One region of the Streptomyces sp. NPDC048258 genome, then DNA from elsewhere that is predicted to be linked to it. Evidence: riboswitches for the same ligand, from Rfam matches in the RefSeq annotation. Region 1 holds a riboswitch; each other region holds the start of a gene.

Evidence for each region. Region 1 has a riboswitch for cyclic di-AMP ahead of ACGFYQ_RS38610 (M23 family metallopeptidase). Riboswitches for the same ligand answer to the same signal wherever they lie in the genome.
Region 2: another riboswitch for cyclic di-AMP. It lies ahead of ACGFYQ_RS09395 (peptidoglycan DD-metalloendopeptidase family protein); the one in region 1 lies ahead of ACGFYQ_RS38610 (M23 family metallopeptidase).
Region 3: another riboswitch for cyclic di-AMP. It lies ahead of ACGFYQ_RS29445 (transglycosylase family protein); the one in region 1 lies ahead of ACGFYQ_RS38610 (M23 family metallopeptidase).

The regions. Positions count from the first base shown of each region.
Region 1 is NZ_JBICZH010000032.1:40,214-46,381, forward strand. It holds gene ACGFYQ_RS38600 (M16 family metallopeptidase) at 1-471, shown strand, start outside; gene ACGFYQ_RS38605 (M16 family metallopeptidase) at 492-1,859, shown strand; cyclic di-AMP (ydaO/yuaA leader) riboswitch at 2,065-2,224, shown strand; gene ACGFYQ_RS38610 (M23 family metallopeptidase) at 2,237-3,040, shown strand; gene ACGFYQ_RS38615 (GntR family transcriptional regulator) at 3,233-3,910, shown strand; gene ACGFYQ_RS38620 (HPr family phosphocarrier protein) at 4,175-4,456, opposite strand; gene ACGFYQ_RS38625 (GNAT family N-acetyltransferase) at 4,641-6,168, shown strand, end outside.
Region 2 is NZ_JBICZH010000003.1:410,598-416,765, reverse strand. It holds gene ACGFYQ_RS09405 (aspartate aminotransferase family protein) at 1-1,400, shown strand, start outside; gene ACGFYQ_RS09400 (tyrosine-protein phosphatase) at 1,419-2,210, opposite strand; cyclic di-AMP (ydaO/yuaA leader) riboswitch at 2,501-2,708, shown strand; gene ACGFYQ_RS09395 (peptidoglycan DD-metalloendopeptidase family protein) at 2,713-3,678, shown strand; gene ACGFYQ_RS09390 (SGNH/GDSL hydrolase family protein) at 3,842-4,627, shown strand; gene ACGFYQ_RS09385 (MBL fold metallo-hydrolase) at 4,746-5,945, shown strand.
Region 3 is NZ_JBICZH010000015.1:131,670-137,837, forward strand. It holds gene ACGFYQ_RS29435 (cytochrome P450) at 1-1,091, shown strand, start outside; gene ACGFYQ_RS29440 (transglycosylase family protein) at 1,195-2,256, shown strand; cyclic di-AMP (ydaO/yuaA leader) riboswitch at 2,533-2,705, shown strand; gene ACGFYQ_RS29445 (transglycosylase family protein) at 2,709-3,407, shown strand; gene eno (phosphopyruvate hydratase) at 3,691-4,977, shown strand; gene ACGFYQ_RS29455 (septum formation initiator family protein) at 5,069-5,557, shown strand; gene ACGFYQ_RS29460 (DUF501 domain-containing protein) at 5,607-6,155, shown strand; gene ACGFYQ_RS29465 (exopolyphosphatase) at 6,152-6,168, shown strand, end outside.

The sequences.
Region 1 (6,168 bases):
GACCAGACGGCCGTCGCGGCCGGCTTCGGCATGCTGCGCCTGGCCGGAGCGCCCTCGCTGGGCTGGCTGGACGTCAAGACCTCCGGCGGGGTCGAGGTGCCCGACATCGAGGCGGCCGTGGACGAGGAGCTCGCGCGGTTCGCCGCCGAGGGCCCGACGGCCGAGGAGATGGAGCGCGCGCAGGCACAGCTGGAGCGCGAGTGGCTGGACCGGCTGAGCACGGTCGCCGGCCGCGCCGACGAACTGTGCCGCTTCGCGGTGCTCTTCGGCGACCCGCAGCTGGCCCTGACCGCCGTCCGGCGCGTCCTCGACGTCACCGCCGAGGAAGTGCAGGCCGTGGCCGCGGCCCGGCTGCGTCCCGACAACCGCGCGGTGCTGGTCTACGAACCGCTCGCCGCGGACGCGGACGCCGACGACGCCGGCGAGAACGACGAGAACCACGCGAACGAGAACGAAGGGGTGGAGCAGTGAGCGACACCGCAGCCGTCACGATGACCTTCCACCCGCGCCCGCAGGCCGGGGAGCCCCAGCCGTGGGCCTTCCCGGCCCCCGACCGCTCGGTCCTCGCCAACGGCCTGACCCTGCTGCGCTGCCACCGCCCGGGCCAGCAGGTGATCGCGGTCGAGGTCAACCTCGCCGCCCCGCTGGACGCCGAGCCCGAGGGCCTGGACGGCGTGGCCACGATCATGGCCCGCGCGCTGTCCGAGGGCACGGACAAGCACTCCGCCGAGGAGTTCGCGGCCGAGCTGGAGCGCTGCGGCGCCACCCTCGACGCGCACGCCGACCACCCGGGCCTGCGGGTCTCCCTGGAGGTCCCGGCCTCCCGGCTGCCCAAGGCGCTCGGCCTGCTCGCCGAGGCCCTGCGCGCGCCGGCCTTCGCCGACGCCGAGGTCGACCGCCTCGTGCGCAACCGGCTCGACGAGATCCCGCACGAGCTGGCCAACCCGCAGCGCCGCGCCGCCAAGCAGCTCTCCAAGGAGCTGTTCCCGGCCTCCCTGCGGATGTCCCGCCCGCGCCAGGGCACCGAGGAGACGGTCGCCCGGATCGACTCCGCGGCCGTACGCGCCTTCTACGAGGCCCACGTACGCCCCGCCACGGCCACCGCGGTGGTCGTCGGCGACCTGACCGGCATCGACCTGGACGCCGTGCTCGCGGACACCCTGGGCGCCTGGACGGGCGACACCGCCGCGCCCCTCCCGGTGCCGCCGGTGACCGCCGACGACGCGGGCCGCGTGGTCATCGTGGACCGGCCCGGCGCGGTCCAGACGCAGCTGCTGATCGGCCGGATCGGACCGGACCGGCACGACCGGGTCTGGGCTGCCCAGGTGCTCGGCACGTACTGCCTGGGCGGCACCCTGACCTCCCGCCTGGACAAGGTGCTGCGCGAGGAGAAGGGGTACACCTACGGCGTGCGCGCCTTCGGCCAGGTGCTCCGCTCGACCGCCGACGGCAAGGGCGCCTCGATGCTCGCCATCAGCGGCTCGGTGGACACCCCGAACACCGGCCCGGCGCTGGAGGACCTCTGGAAGGTGCTGCGCACCCTCGCGGAGGGCGGCCTGACCGATGCCGAACGGGACGTGGCGGTGCAGAACTTGGTGGGCGTGGCCCCGCTGAAGTTCGAGACGGCAGCCTCGGTCGCCGGAACCCTCGCCGACCAGGTCGAGCAGGAGCTGCCGGACGACTTCCAGGCGCAGTTGTACGCGCGGCTCGCCGAAACCGGGACGGTGGAGGCGACTTCGGCGGTCGTGAAGGCCTTCCCGGCGGACCGGCTGGTCACCGTCCTGGTGGGCGACGCGGCGCAGATCGAGGCGCCGGTGCGCGCCCTCGGGATCGGCGACGTGAGCGTCGTCACCAACTGACGGAATCCTCGGTCAACTGACCGACACGAAGAGGGGCTTCGGCGGGCTTGTCCGCCGGAGCCCCTTTTGTCCGTTAGGTGGGGAGGTTGCTTTTATGTGGTGTGGCGTACGCAACAAAAAGGCGTGTCTGTTTGGCGATTGACTGATGATCCGCCTAGCGTCACCCGTGCTGTCCGTCAGTTGTACCCGCCGCATCCGCGGCACCGGGCAGCGATCGCCGAGTCCCCGTCAGGCGCGAGCCTGGGGAGCCGGGGACCCACATGTGTCCCTGGGGTGAATCGGGCCGCCTCGCAAGAGGAGGTCCGTAGGAGACCTTCCTGCTCCGAACCCGTCAGCTAACCCGGTAGGCGAGAAGGAAGGAAAGGATCAGCCCCTTCATGGCGTTTGGCAGTCGTCCCGCCGGCTCCGGTAAGCACCGTGGTTCCAGCCGTCTGAGCCGCAAGACCGCCGGTTACGCCGGCATCGCCGCCCTCGCCACCACTGGTGTCGTCGGCTCCCTCGCCGCCCCGGCCTTCGCCGCCGACAACGGCGATCACCACTCCGCCCAGGACAACGCGCTCGGCGCCGTCGTCGTCGCGGAGGAGCTCCAGGGCGACATCCAGGACCAGGCTGCGTCCCAGCAGCGCGCCGCCGAGCACGCCGCCGCCCAGGCGCAGGCCGAGGCCGACGCCAAGCAGCGGGCCTCCGAGGCCAAGCGCCTCGCCGAGGCCAAGGCGAAGGCCGAGCGTGAAGCCGCCGAGCGTGCGGCCCGCGAGGAGGAGCGCAAGCGCCTCAACACCTTCGTCGCGCCGATCGAGGGCTCGTACGTCAGCACGCAGTACAAGGCGGGCGGCGGCATGTGGTCCTCCGGCAGCCACACCGGCATCGACTTCCACGCCGCCTCCGGCACCTCCGTCCACGCGGTGGGCGTCGGCGTCGTCGTCGAGGCCGGCTGGGGCGGCGCGTACGGCAACAACGTCGTCATCAAGCACAACGACGGCACGTACACCCAGTACGGCCACATGTCCTCGCTGAGCGTCTCCGTCGGCCAGCAGGTCACCCCCGGCCAGCAGATCGGCCTGTCGGGCTCCACGGGCAACTCCAGCGGCCCGCACCTGCACTTCGAGGCCCGCACCGGTGCCGACTACGGCTCGGACATCGACCCGATCGCGTACCTGCGCTCGCACGACGTCAGCCTCTGACCCGCATCGCACCGCGCGACACCGCTTCACCGAAGGCCCCGGCTCCCCGAGCCGGGGCCTTCGTGCTGCTCCGCCGGTAAATGTTTCGCATTTCCGACCGCTCTCGGAAATTATCGTGTGTTGCAATAGAGTCGCAGCACGCGCATGCGTGTCCATTGAGCGTGTCAGTCGGAAATAGGCGGAGGTCCGGTCTTGCGTATTCCTGCGCACGCGGTATGCACAGCAATCCGCGACGACATCGTCTCCGGGGTCTTCGAACCGGGCGGCAGGCTGACCGAGGAGGTGCTGGCCCGCCGGTACGGAGTCTCGCGCGTCCCGGTCCGCGAGGCGCTGCGGACCCTGGAGTCCGAGGGGTTCGTGACCACGCGGCGCCACGCGGGCGCCTGTGTGGCCGAGCCGACCGAGCAGGAGGCCGCCGACCTCCTGGAGCTGCGGATGCTGCTGGAGCCCCTGGCGGCCGCCAGGGCCGCCCGGCGGCGCACGGAGGCACACCTCAAGGTGTTGCGCGGGCTGGTCAGACTGGGCCAGGAGCGGGCCAGGCGGGGCCAGGGCGAGGATCTGCGGTCCCTGGGCGGCTGGTTCCACGAGACGCTCGCGCAGGCCTCCGGGAGCCCGGGCCTGATCGCGCTGCTCACGCAGATGCGGCACAAGGTGGCGTGGATGTACGTGGTGGAGGCGCCGGCCCGGCCGGTGGAGTCATGGGCGGAGCACGGGGCGATCGTGGACGCGGTGGCGCGGGGGGACGCGGAGCGGGCCCGGACGCTGACGGTGCTCCACGCCGACCGGGCGGCGGCCGCGCACCGGCCGCGGCTCCGGCCGACGGTGAGCACTTCGCAACCTGCCGTAAACATGGCGAGCGGCCGGCATTAACAGGGCCCGTATACAAAGGACGTATCCCGGCGGCGCTGCCTGAATTTCCGGGTCGTATGCACGAGCTGCACGCGCCGAATTCCTGCGGAGCCGAATTCTCGCGCTGCGGTGCTGCGGTGCTGCCGTGTTTTCGTGCTTTTGTGTTTTCGTGCCGCCGTCGGTATTCCGTGAACCCGAATCGATCCGGAAACGACGGAGCCGCGGCCCCCGGGGTGGTGGGGCCGCGGCTGCCGCGGGTGTACTGCGTGGGTCGAACCCGAAGGGTCAGACGGTCTCGGGGAGCTCCTCGAGACCCTCGGCGACCAGCTTCGCGAGGCGGTCCAGCGCGACCTCGGCGCCGTCGGCCTCGGAGGCGAGGACGATCTCCTCGCCGCCCTGGGCGCCCAGGCCCAGAACAGCCAGCATGGAAGCGGCGTTGACGGGGTCGCCGCCGGCCTTGGCGATGGTCACCGGGACGCCGGAGGCGGTCGTCGCACGGACGAAGATCGAGGCGGGACGAGCGTGCAGGCCCTCGGCCCAGCCGACGTTGACGCGGCGCTCTGCCATGGTGATGCCCTTCAGGTTCTTACGGTTGTCTAGACCAGTCTCTCACGACGCCCGGAATGCTCCGACCGACCTTCGGCCCGGATGTCCCGCCGTTCGACCTTCCCCAGCTTGCACCGTTTTGCCCCAGCTTGCCTAATGCGCCGCGCGAGCGCTGCCCGGCCGTTCCCGGCCGTAAGGTAGGCCCATGACCACCGAGTCGGACCCCTCGTACCCGGCCCACTGGGAAGCGGACGTCGTCCTGCGCGACGGCGGCACCGCCCGGATCAGGCCCATCACCACCGCGGACGCGGGCCGGCTGGTCAGCTTCTACGAGCAGGTCTCCGACGAGTCGAAGTACTACCGCTTCTTCGCTCCCTACCCCCGGCTCTCCGATCGCGACGTGCACCGGTTCACGCACCACGACTACGTGGACCGGGTCGGCCTCGCGGCGACCATCGGCGGGGAGTTCATCGGCACCGTCCGCTACGACCGCATCGGCGCCGACGGCCGGCCCGCCACCGGCCCCGCCGACGAGGCCGAGGTCGCCTTCCTCGTCCAGGACGCCCACCAGGGCCGCGGCGTGGCCTCCGCCCTCCTCGAACACATCGGCGCGGTGGCCCGCGAGCGCGGCATCCGCCGGTTCGCCGCCGAAGTGCTCCCCGCCAACACCAAGATGATCAAAGTGTTCACGGACGTCGGCTACCAGCAGAAGCGCAGCTTCGAGGACGGCTCCGTCCATCTGACCCTCGACCTCGAACCCACCGCCGAGTCCCTCGCCGTGCAGCGCGCCCGCGAACAGCGCGCCGAGGCGCGCTCGGTGCAGCGGCTGCTCGCCCCCGGGTCGGTCGCGGTGATCGGAGTCAGCCGCTCCGGCGCGGGCGTGGGCGCCGCCGCGCTGCGCAACCTGCGCGACAGCGGCTTCCACGGCCACCTCTACGCCGTCAACCAGCAGGTCACGCGCGACCTCCTCGACGGCGTACGGGCCTACCGCACGATCGAAGCCATCGGCGCCCCCGTCGACCTCGCGGTGATCGCGGTTCCGGCGGACCGGGTCCCCGAGGTGGTGGCGGCCTGCGGCGAACACGGGGTGCAGGGGCTCGTGGTGCTGTCTGCCGGATACGGGGAGAGCGGCCCGGCCGGACTCGCCCGCCAGCGCGAACTCGTGCGCCAGGTGCGCTCGTACGGGATGCGGCTGATCGGGCCGAACGCCTACGGGGTGATCAACACCGCGCCCGAGGTGGAGCTCAACGCCTCGCTGACGCCCGCGCCGATGCCGATGCGGGGCCGTATCGGCCTGTTCACGCAGTCCGGGGCGATCGGGATCGCGCTGCTCTCCGCCCTGCTCCGGCGCGGCGAGGGCCTGTCCTCCTTCGTCTCCGCGGGCAACCGGGCCGACGTCTCCGGCAACGACATCCTCCAGTACTGGTACGACGACGAGGCGACCGACGTCGCCCTGATGTACCTCGAAACCCTGGGCAACCCGCGTAAGTTCACGCGCCTCGCCCGCCGGACGGCGGCCGAGAAGCCGGTGGTCGTCGCCAGGGGCGGCCGCCACACCCCGGCCGGGCACGTGGTCCCGGACACCCGGCTCCCCGACGCCACCGTCTCCGACCTGCTGCGGCAGGCGGGCGTCATCCGGGTCGACACGGTGACGGAGCTGGTCGATGTCGGCCTCCTGCTGGCCGCCCAGCCGCTGCCCGCCGGACCCCGGATCGCGATCCTCGGCAACTCCG
Region 2 (6,168 bases), on a different contig from region 1:
AGGGGAAGCGCGGCCGGGGCAAGGGCTTCGACCTCGGCGCCCTGCTGGCCGAGCGAGGCGGCGAGCGGTACGAGCTGCACGCCCGGCACCTCAACCACCAACTGCCCCGGATGCTGCACACCATCGGCTTCGACAAGGTCTACGAGCGGGCCGAGGGCGCCCACTTCTGGGACGCCGAGGGCAACGACTACCTCGACATGCTGGCCGGGTTCGGGGTGATGGGCCTGGGCCGGCACCACCCGGTGGTCCGCCGCGCCCTGCACGACGTCCTGGACGCCCAGCTCGCCGACCTCACCCGCTTCGACTGCCAGCCGCTCCCCGGGCTGCTCGCGGAGAAGCTGCTCTCGTACAGCCCGCACCTGGACCGGGTCTTCTTCGGCAACAGCGGCACCGAGGCGGTGGAGACGGCCCTGAAGTTCGCCCGGTACGCCACCGGACGGCCCAGGATCCTCTACTGCGACCACGCCTTCCACGGGCTCACGACGGGGTCGCTCTCGGTGAACGGCGAGGGCGGCTTCCGGGACGGCTTCGCGCCGCTGCTCCCCGACACGAAGATCGCGCTGGGGGACCTGGCCGCCCTGGAGCGGGAGCTGAAGCGCGGGGACGTGGCCGCCTTCGTCGTCGAGCCGATCCAGGGCAAGGGCGTGCTCGCCGCCCCGCCCGGATTCCTGCTCGCCGCGCAGGAGCTGCTGCGCCGGCACAAGGCGCTGCTGATCGCGGACGAGGTGCAGACCGGCCTCGGGCGTACCGGCGACTTCTACGCGTACCAGCACGAGCCGGGCGTGGAACCGGACCTGGTGTGCGTGGCCAAGGCGCTGTCGGGCGGCTACGTGCCGGTCGGCGCGACCCTGGGCAAGGACTGGATCTTCAAGAAGGTCTACTCGTCCATGGACCGGGTCCTCGTGCACTCCGCGAGCTTCGGCTCCAACGCGCAGGCGATGGCGGCCGGACTGGCCGTCCTCTCGGTCATGGAGGACGAGGAGGTCGTGGCCAACGCCCGGGCCATGGGCGACCTGCTGCGCGGACGGCTCGCGGCCCTGGTGGACGAGTACGAGCTGCTGCACGAGGTGCGCGGGCGCGGCCTGATGATCGGCATCGAGTTCGGCCGGCCGTCCTCGCTGGGGCTGCGCAGCCGGTGGGCCATGCTGCAGGCGGCCCGCAAGGGGCTCTTCGCGCAGATGGTCGTGGTGCCGCTGCTGCAGAAGCACCGGATCCTCACGCAGGTGTCCGGGGACCACCTGGAAGTGATCAAGCTCATCCCGCCGCTGATCGTGGACGAGCGGGACGTCGACCGGTTCGTCGGCGCTTTCCGGGACGTCATGGACGAGGCGCACGGCGGGTCCGGGCTGATGTGGGACTTCGGCAGGACCCTGGTGAAGCAGGCCGTCGGCAACCGGTGACGGCCTGCCCCGCCGTCGTCAGTCGAGCAGCCGGTCCCGCAGCCGGCCGAGGGTCTCGGGCGTGAGCCCGAGGCCCTCGGCCAGGTAGCGGTCCACACCGCCCCAGTGCTCGTCGATGGTCTCGAAGGCCGCCTCCAGGTACTCGGCGCGGGCGTCGAAGAGCGGGGCGAGTAGCTCCATCACCTCGGGGGAGCGGGCCTCGGCCGACTCGCTGCTGCGGCGCACCCGGTAGCGGCGGTGCGGGGCGTTCGACTCCAGGTAGTCCGCCACGATCGCCTCCCGCTCGACGCGCAGCGCGAGCAGGGTGACGGCGATCGACAGGCCGGCCCGGTCCTTGCCCGCCGCGCAGTGCAGGAGGGCGGGCACGCTGTCCTCGGCGAGGGCGCGCACCACCCGGCCGTGCTCGGCGGTGCGGTGCTTGATGATCCCGCGGTACGAGTTCGACATCCGGGCCGCGGCCTTCCCGTCGCCCAGGATCGAGCGGAGCTGGTCGAGGTCGCCGTCGCGGACCATCTTCCAGAACTCCCGGCCGTCGGCCGGATCCGAGAGCGGGATGTTGACGTTCCGTACGCCGGGCAGTTCGACGTCCGGCCCCTCCAGGGCGTGGTCGGCGTTGTTGCGGAAGTCGAAGACGGTGTGGAGCCCGAGCGAGGAGAGGAATTCTGCATCGTTTTCAGTGGCATGCGCCAGATGTCCGCTTCGGAACAGTCGTCCCGTCTTGACCCTTCGTCCGTCAGAAGTCGGCAATCCGCCCACATCGCGGAAATTGCGCACTCCGGACAGCTCCGGCTCCTGTATCTGCTGGGTCACGGGAACTCCTCCGCTTCGTCGTGGGGCGTCTGTCCGTCTGTCCGAATTACGCTACTTGGCGCCAACTTGCCATGAACAGCGGCGAGATCGGACACGTCCCCGTGAGCCAGATCATACGGTGACCGTGCGTGCCTGATCGCAAAAGGCGAATGGCCCGGCCGGGGCGGTTGTTGGCAGTGGGGAATGGACGCAGGGTGACCGGAATTCCGTCGGTCCCTCATCCCTGTGATTCCGTCAGGGAATTCACGGCTTGTTACGTGCCGCCTTATGGGATTACCTTCGCGATCGATCCGGGTGGACCGCCGAATCCTGCCACTGCCCGGAAACCGCACCCGACTATTCACGCGCGCGGCAGGAGCGGGGGAACCAGGTAAGCCGCTGTTCCGGATCTTTATTCCGGGATGGCTCGGGGTGAAGCCGTACATGTCCCGCACATGGACGGCCGGACATCTCCAGTCCGAACCCGACAGCTCACCTCGCAGGCGACGGAGAGGAATTCGCCATGTCTGCAAAGGGCAAGCACCGCCGTCCCAAGTCCCGTTCCATGGCCCGCGGCCTCGCCGTCGCGGGCACCGGTGGTGCGGCGCTCGCGCTGCCCCTGATGGGCGCCGCCGGTGCCCACGCGGCCGGCGCTCCGGCCGCCGCGCCGGCCGCGGCCCCCGCCGTGGCGCCGCAGCTTCCCCTCTCGCTCCAGGCCGCGCCCGCCGCCGCCGTGGAGACCGCGCCGACCGTCTACACGGTCGTGCCGGGCGACTACCTCTCCAAGATCGCCGCCGAGCGCCACCTCTCCGGCGGCTGGGAGCGGCTGTACGCCGACAACCGCGAGGCCGTCGGCACCAACCCCTCCCTCATCCACCCGGGCCTGAAGCTGACCCTCGGCGCGAAGGGCGAGGCGGCCCCGGTCGCCGAAACCGCGCCCGCCCCGGCCCCCAAGGCCGCTCCGAAGTCGGCCCCCAAGGCCGCTCCGAAGCTGGCTCCGAAGTCGGCTCCGAAGCCCGCCGAGAAGGCCGCACCGGCGCAGCAGGACTCCGCCGCCGAGGCGCCGGCTTCGCAGCAGTCGGCCGCCGGCTTCGTCGCCCCGGTGAGCGGCGGGATCTCCACCCAGTACAAGGTCGCGGGCAGCATGTGGTCCTCCGGCTACCACACCGGCGTCGACTTCATCGCGAGCTCCGGCACCACCGTCAAGGCCGTCGGCGCGGGCACCGTGGTCTCGGCCGGCTGGGCCGGCGCGTACGGCAACGAGGTCATCATCAAGCACGAGGACGGGACCTACTCGCAGTACGGCCACCTCTCCCAGCTGTCCGTCTCGGCGGGCCAGAGCGTCACCGGCGGCCAGCGCATCGGCCTCTCCGGCTCCACCGGCAACTCGACCGGCCCGCACCTCCACTTCGAGATCCGCACGGGCCCGTCCTACGGCTCGGACATCGACCCGGTCGCCTACCTCCGCTCGAAGGGCGTGAGCATCTGACGGCACCCGCCGTCGGAACACCGACACGCGTGAGGCCGGGGCCCGAGGGGGGTCCCGGCCTCGCGTGTACGTATTCCTTATCCCCCGCGTGGTAAAGATCACGGTCCGTCAACCCCTGCTTACGTTGGCGTAGGTCGTGTACGGGAGTGAAGGATGTCGTCCTGTGGCAGCGACGACGACGACACTCAAGACCATCGGCTCGTACGCGGCGATCGGGGACAGCTTCACCGAGGGCGTGGGGGACCCGGGACCCGGGGATTCTTTTCTCGGCTGGGCGGACCGGCTCGCCGTGCTCCTGGCCGACCGGCGTGACGAGCACGACTTCCGGTACGCGAACCTGGCCGTGCGCGGCCGGCTCCTCGACCAGATCGTGGCCGAACAGGTCCCGCGGGCCAAGGAGCTCGCGCCGGACCTCGTGACCTTCTGCGCGGGCGGCAACGACATCATCCGGCCCGGCAGCGACCCGGACGACGTGGCGGAGCGGTTCGAGGCCGCCGTCGCCGACCTCACCGGGGCCGTCGGCCACGTCATGATCACCACCGGCTTCGACACGCGGGGCGTGCCGGTCCTCAAGCACCTCCGGGGCAAGGTGGCGACGTACAGCGCGCACGTCCGCGCCATCGCCGACCGCTACGACTGCCCGGTGCTCGACCTCTGGTCGCTGAAGTCCGTACAGGACCGGCGGGCCTGGGACGCCGACCGGCTGCACCTCTCGCCCGAGGGGCACACACGGGTCGCGCTGCGCGCCGCCCAGGTGCTGGGGCTGGAGGTGCCCACCGACCCCGACCAGCCGTGGCCGCCGCAGCGGCCGCGCGGCTCGGTGGACGTGACCCGGGACAACATCCAGTGGGCGCGCGAGCACCTGGTGCCGTGGATCGGCCGCCGGCTGCGCGGGGAGTCCTCGGGGGACCACGTGGAGGCGAAGCGGCCCGACCTGCTTCCGCTCTAGGAGGCGGAGGCGGAGGCGCCGCGGACCGGGGGCCGCAAGCGGAATCCTTCGGGGTACGTGTGCGTTGGGATGGTCGTAGACCGACGACCGTCCTGACCCCACCCTCCCAGGAGGCGCTTTGACCGGCTCCCGTCCCCTGCGTCCCCGGCTGCGCGCCCTGCGGCCCGAAGCCTTCGGCGCGGACCCGTCCGGTGCCCGGCTGGAGCGGATCCGCCGCTCGCCGAACTTCGCAGACGGCGTCTTCCAGAATCCGGTCGGGGCCCGGACCAGACCCTCGGGGTCGATGGCGGAGTTCGCCAAGATCTACTTCCACAAGGAGCAGCGGCTCCGGCGCAATCCCGGTGCCCCGATCCCCGTGTACCCGACGACCCTCGCGGAGCTGGCGAAGCCGCCCGTGAGCGGCCTGCGGCTCACCTGGATGGGGCACTCCAGCGTGCTCGCCGAGATCGACGGCCGACGCGTGCTGTTCGACCCGGTCTGGGGCGAGCGGTGCTCCCCCTTCCCTTTCGCCGGCCCCAAGCGGCTGCACCCCGTGCCGGTGCCGCTGGCCTCGCTGGGGACGGCCGACGTGGTGGTCATCTCGCACGACCACTACGACCACCTCGACCTGCCGACGATCAAGGCGCTGGCCGGTACGGACACGGTCTTCGCCGTCCCGCTCGGAGTCGGCGCGCACCTGGAGCGCTGGGGCGTTCCGGCCGACCGGCTGCGCGAGCTGGACTGGAACGAGAGCACCAAGGTCGCCGGGCTCTCGCTGACGGCGACCCCCGCCCGGCACTTCTGCGGCCGCGGGCTCCGTAACCAGCAGAACACCCTGTGGGCGTCCTGGGTCGTCGCGGGCGACGAGCACCGCATCTACCACAGCGGCGACACCGGCTACTTCCCCGGCTTCGAGGAGATCGGCGCCGAGCACGGGCCGTTCGACGCCACGATGATCCAGATCGGCGCGTATTCGGAGTACTGGCCCGACATCCACATGACGCCCGAGGAAGGCATGCGCGCCCACCTCGACCTCCAGGGCGGCACCCCGCGCGGCACAATGCTGCCGATCCACTGGGGCACCTTCAACCTGGCCCTCCACCCGTGGGACGAACCGGGCGAGGGCACCCTGGCCGCGGCAGAAGCCACCGGATCGGCGGTCGCCCTGCCGATCCCGGGCCAGCCCTTCGAGCCCGGCTCCGCCGAGGCCCCGGCGCAGCCCTGGTGGCGACCGTTCGTGACGGGTAGCCACGCCGCGCCGGAGGTGTCGGTCGCCGCGGTTACCACGGCCCGGGCGACGGGCGTGATCCGCGAGGAGCCCGAGGCCGTCGGGTCCTGACGTACCGGGCCCGCCGCAGGGCGGGCCCGCCTCCGGGAGCCGGGCTCGCCTCCGGGTACCGGGCCGGCCTGCGGGTACCGGGCCCGCTTGCGCGGGAGCACGACCGGGGCGGGGGCGTCCGCAGGCCTGAGATGGGGGCGGCCGTCCGAGGTGGGGGCGGCGCCCCGGCCCTCGGGGGCGTGCGGTCGTCGCCGGTCCTCGCCAGGGGCGACCCGGCGGATTC
Region 3 (6,168 bases), on a different contig from region 1:
CCCGCCAGGCCCTCGCGGACCAGCGGCTCAGCAAGAACCCGGCGCACCACGCGGAGCCCGCGCACGCCAAGGGCAAGACCGGGATCCCGGGGGAGCGCAAGGCGGAGCTGATGACGCACCTGCTCAACATCGACCCGCCGGACCACACCCGGCTGCGGCGGCTGGTGTCGAAGGCCTTCACCCCGCGCCGGGTCGCCGGGTTCACCCCGCGCGTGCAGGAGCTCACCGACCACCTCATCGACCAGTTCGCGGGGAAGGGGGAGGCGGACCTCATCCACGAGTTCGCCTTCCCGCTCCCCATCTACGCCATCTGCGAGATGCTCGGCGTACCGCGCGAGGACCAGGACGACTTCCGGGACTGGGCCGGGATGATGATCCGGCACGGCGGCGGTCCGCGCGGCGGGGTGGCCCGTTCCGTCAAGCAGATGCGGACCTATCTCGGTGAACTCATCCATCGCAAAAGGGATGATCTGGGCAATGATCTGATCTCGGACCTGATCCGGGCGAGCGACCACGGCGACCACCTCACGGAGGTCGAGGCCACCGCCATGGCTTTCATCCTGCTTTTCGCCGGTTTCGAGACGACCGTGAACCTCATCGGCAACGGCGTCCACTCCCTCTTCATGAACCCCGGCGAGCGCGAACGCCTCCAGCTCTCCCTCGCCGCGGGCGAGCGGGACCTGCTGGAGACCGGGATCGAGGAACTCCTGCGCTACGACGGCCCGGTGGAGCTGGCCACGTGGCGGTTCGCCACCGAGCCGCTGACCCTCGGCGGGCAGTCGATCGCGGCCGGCGATCCGGTCCTGGTCGTCCTCGCGGCCGCCGACCGCGACCCGGAGCGCTTCGCCGACCCGGACACCCTCGACCTCTCCCGCACCGACAACCAGCACCTCGGGTACGGGCACGGCATCCACTACTGCCTGGGCGCTCCGCTCGCGCGACTTGAGGGACAGACGGCGCTTGCGACTTTGCTCACGCGTCTGCCGGATCTGGAACTCGCCGTTCCGCCGGAAGACCTGCGCTGGCGCGGCGGGCTGATCATGCGTGGCCTGCGCACCCTTCCCGTGCGCTTTACACCCCGAAACATCTGAGGGCCGTCTGACCGGAAGTCAGATACCGACCGGAGTTGTGACAATCGTTCGAAGGCCGCTAGGTTCTGCCGTTACCCAGCCGTTATGCGAAAGGTGCAGCCTCATGCGTTCCGGGAACGGCCGTCACAGACGCCCCCGTCAGGTGCCCGCGATAGTCGTCACCGCAGGAGTCACAGGCTCCGCGCTGGCCCTGCCGCTTCTTGCCGCCACCAACGCCTCCGCGGCCGACACCTCCACGTGGGACAAGGTCGCCGAATGCGAGAGCGGGGGCAGCTGGAGCGCCAACTACGGCAGCGGCCAGTACGGCGGCCTCCAGTTCACGCAGGACCAGTGGCAGAGCGCCGGCGGGCTCGACTTCGCCAAGCGGGCCGACCTGGCGAGCCGGTCCCAGCAGATCGCGGTGGCCGAGCGCGTACTGGCCTCCCAGGGGCCGCAGGCGTGGCCGCTGTGCGCTGCCTCGGCCGGACTGGACGGGCAGAGCCCCGCCGCGGCCGTCGACCCCGGTCTGCCCGGCGGCCCGGGGGTGATCGCCCCGACGCCCTCCCGGCCGGACACCACCGTGCCCTCGACGGGGACCGGCAAGCCGTCCACGGACTTCGGCGCCCCGACCCAGCCGGCCCCGAGCCCGTCGGACACCCCGTCGTTCGTGCTCCCCGACGGCCCGCTCGCGCCGTCCCTCGGACTGCCCGTCATGCCCTCGCCGGACGAGCCCACGACCCCGGCCCCGACTCCGACGGACCCGGGTGCGCCGACCGCCCCCGTGGACCCGAGCGCGCCCACCACGCCGCCCGGCACCCCCGGCCTGCCCCCGGTCACCCCGGCCGACCCCACGGCCCCCACAACTCCGGGCGCCACGACGGACCCCGTGGACCCGACGGCACCGGCCGCCCCGGGCGCCTCCGCCGACCCCACCGCACCGCCCGCCACGGCGCCCGAGGGCAGCGGCAAGCACCGCGGAGCGCCCGCGCCCGAGGCACCCGTCACATCTGACGCCGCGTCGGACCCCGTGTACACCGTGAAGGCGGGCGACAGCCTGGCGACCATCGCGGACGCCAAGGGGGTCAAGGGCGGCTGGAACGCGCTCTACGAGGCCAACGAGCAGGTCATCGGCGGGAACGCCGATCTGATCAAGCCCGGTCAGAACCTGGATCTAACCGCGCAATAAGGGCACTTAAGCCACCCGGTAAGAGTTGATTGTCCGTTTTCTGTAAGTGAGACATGTGTCTCTTCCGGTCAACTGGCGTGTCTCGTCCCGGGGCTTCCGCAATCCCCACCCTCACCTGCGCAAACACCCCTACAAGGGGCGCAAGTAGGGGCCGTTTCTCCCCGATGGCGGTCGTTGAACATCGGGGAGAGACCTGTCTACCTTCTGAATCGCTCGCCATCGTGAGCTCCTTCGACCGCATCGCCGAATCCTGCCGGCGGACGGGGGGAACAGTCGTCGCGTCAAGCGCCGAAGGCAGGAGCGGGGGAACCAAGGTAGGTGCCGGGAGCGGCCGTTGAGAGACGGTCACGCCACCGGCTAGGGGTTAAGACGTGCGCTAGGTCGCACGGCCGGGCAACTCACTCGCCCGAACCCGACAGCTCACCTCGTAGGCGTCGGTGAGGAGAAACTCCATGCTGCTTTCCGGCAAGGGCAAGCACCGCCGCGGTTCCAAGGCCGTCCGCATCGTCACGCTCGCCGGTGTCGCCGGTGTGGCCGTCGCCGCCCCCCTGATGGCCGCGGGCTCCGCCAGCGCCGCCACCGCTTCCGAGTGGGACCGCGTGGCGCAGTGCGAGTCCGGCGGCAACTGGGCCATCAACACGGGCAACGGCTACTACGGCGGCCTGCAGTTCTCGTCCTCCACCTGGGCCGCGTACGGCGGCAAGACGTACGCCCCGCAGGCCAACCAGGCCTCGAAGTCCCAGCAGATAGCCATAGCCGAGAAGGTCCTCAAGGGCCAGGGCAAGGGCGCCTGGCCGTCCTGCGGCGTGGGTCTGTCGAACTCCTCCTACACCGGCGGGGGCGCGACCGAGACCCCGAAGCAGACGGAGAAGAAGACCGAGACCAAGAAGACCCAGCCGAAGAAGACCGAGCCGAAGAAGGAGACGAAGCGCTCCGAGACCCCGGCTCCGACCACCCGCTCCGAGCGCTCCGAGGCCCCGGCCCCGAAGACCGGCAACGGCTCGTACGAGGTCAAGTCCGGCGACACCCTGGGCAGCATCGCCGAGGCCAACGGCGTCAAGGGCGGCTGGGAGAAGCTCTTCGAGCTGAACAAGGACATCGTCTCGGACGCCGACCTGATCTTCCCGGGTCAGAAGCTGAAGCTCAGCTGAACACTGCGGCAACAGCCGCAGCAGTCGCAGTAACACGCACCATCCCCACCGCCCGGCGCGCCTCCCCCCACGCGCCGGGCGGCGGCGCGTGCGCCGTCGGAACCGCGGTCATCCGGCGCCGATCCAGAGTCCTATGTCCCGGAAGAGGGGTATTCGGGCTCTTTTTCGTCCCAGGACCCGGGCGGTCGGCCGGTCGAGTGCCCGGAGCCGGTTAGGCTCTAGTCGGCAAGGCCATCCCACGGCCTGACGCCACCGCACACCCAGCGTCACATCCCAGAAGGAGATGCTCGTGCCGTCCATCGACGTCGTCGTAGCCCGGGAAATCCTGGACTCCCGAGGCAACCCCACGGTCGAGGTCGAGGTGGGCCTCGACGATGGCAGCACCGGCCGTGCTGCAGTTCCGTCCGGCGCCTCCACCGGTGCATTCGAGGCCATCGAGCTGCGTGACGGTGACCCCAACCGTTACTTCGGCAAGGGCGTGGAGAAGGCCGTCCTGGCCGTCATCGAGCAGATCGGCCCGGAGCTCGTCGGCTACGACGCCACCGAGCAGCGTCTGATCGACCAGGCCATGTTCGACCTGGACGCCACCGACAACAAGGGCTCCCTCGGCGCCAACGCCATCCTCGGCGTCTCCCTGGCCGTCGCGCACGCCGCGTCCGAGGCCTCGGACCTTCCGCTCTTCCGCTACCTCGGCGGCCCGAACGCGCACCTGCTGCCCGTTCCGATGATGAACATCCTCAACGGTGGGTCGCACGCCGACTCCAACGTGGACATCCAGGAGTTCATGATCGCCCCGATCGGCGCGGAGTCCTTCTCCGAGGCGCTGCGCTGGGGTGCCGAGGTCTACCACACCCTCAAGAAGGTCCTGCACACCAAGGGCCTCTCCACCGGCCTGGGTGACGAGGGCGGCTTCGCCCCGAACCTGGAGTCCAACCGCGCCGCGCTCGACCTCATCGTCGAGGCCATCAAGCAGGCCGGCTACACCCCGGGCAAGGACATCGCGCTCGCGCTCGACGTCGCCGCGTCCGAGTTCTACAAGGACGGCAAGTACGAGTTCGAGGGCCAGTCCCGCTCGGCCTCCGAGATGACCGACTACTACGCCGAACTCGTCGAGGCGTACCCGCTGGTCTCCATCGAGGACCCGCTGTTCGAGGACGACTGGGCCGGCTGGAAGACCATCACCGACCGCCTGGGCGCCAAGGTCCAGATCGTCGGCGACGACCTCTTCGTCACCAACCCGGAGCGCCTGGCCCGCGGTATCGAGGAGGGCTCCGCGAACGCCCTGCTCGTGAAGGTGAACCAGATCGGTTCGCTGACCGAGACCCTGGACGCCGTCGAGATGGCCCAGCGCAACGGCTTCAAGTGCATGATGTCGCACCGCTCCGGTGAGACCGAGGACGTCACCATCGCCGACCTCGCCGTCGCCGTGAACTGCGGCCAGATCAAGACCGGCGCCCCGGCCCGCTCGGACCGCGTCGCCAAGTACAACCAGCTGCTGCGCATCGAGGAGATCCTCGACGACGCCGCGGTGTACGCGGGCCGCAGCGCGTTCCCGCGCTTCAAGGGCTAATCACGCTCTTGCTTCCGTACGTCCCCGCACTCGGTCCCGTACCGTGTGCGGGGACGTATTGCGTAGTGCGTACATAGGGGAGGCGGGATCAATGGCCGGGAACCGGGATCGGTTCTCCACCTTCTCGACCGCGACCAGGCTCAAGCAGCTCGGCGAGCGGACCGCCGCCCACGTCTACCGCTCGCAGTCGCGCCGCCAGGTCCGCCGCAGCCGGCTCACCGGCCGCGCGGCCCTCCTGGTGCTCGTCCTCTGTACGCTGGTCGTCGCCCTCGCGTATCCGATGCGCCAGTACGTCTCCCAGCGCTCGGAGATCGCGGAGCAGCAGCGGGCCGCCGCCGCCGCGCGGGACCGCCTGGAACGGCTCCGCGACGAGAAGGCCCGCTGGCAGGACAACGCCTACGCGGAGCAGCAGGCGCGCAAGCACCTGCACTTCCTGCGCCCGGGGGAGATCGGCTACATCATGACCGACCCCGGGGCACAGGCCGCCGAGCGGCACCGGACCGGCCAGGCCGGCTCGGACCGCCCCTGGTACTCCAACGTCTGGGACGGCGTCGACAAGGCCGACCGCCCCGGCGAATGAACCAGTTCCACCCGTCATAGAACCGCGAACGAAGAGACTCCCTCCAGGCATGCAGACGCCCCCGCCCCAGACCGACCGGACCGAGCCGACCGACGCGGACATCGAGGCGTTCGAGCAGCAGCTCGGCCGCCCGCCGCGCGGGCTGCGCGCCATCGCGCACCGCTGCCCCTGCGGCCAGCCGGACGTGGTGGAGACCGCCCCGCGGCTCCCCGACGGCACCCCCTTCCCGACGCTGTACTACCTGACGTGCCCGCGCGCGGCCTCCGCGATCGGCACGCTCGAGGCCAACGGCGTGATGAAGGAGATGCAGGCCCGGCTCGCCGAGGACCCCGAGCTCGCCGCCGCCTACCAGGCCGCGCACGAGGACTACATCCGGCGCCGCGACGCCATCGAGGTGCTCCAGGGCTTCCCGAGCGCCGGCGGGATGCCGGACCGGGTCAAGTGCCTGCACGTGCTGGTCGGCCACTCCCTGGCCGCGGGCCCGGGCGTGAACCCGTTCGGCGACGAGGCCCTCGCGATGCTGCCCGAGTGGTGGGCCAAGGGCGCCTGCGTCACCCCGTGCGCGGAGAAGGCGGAGCCCGAGGAGACGGACGCGTGACCCGGGTCGCGGG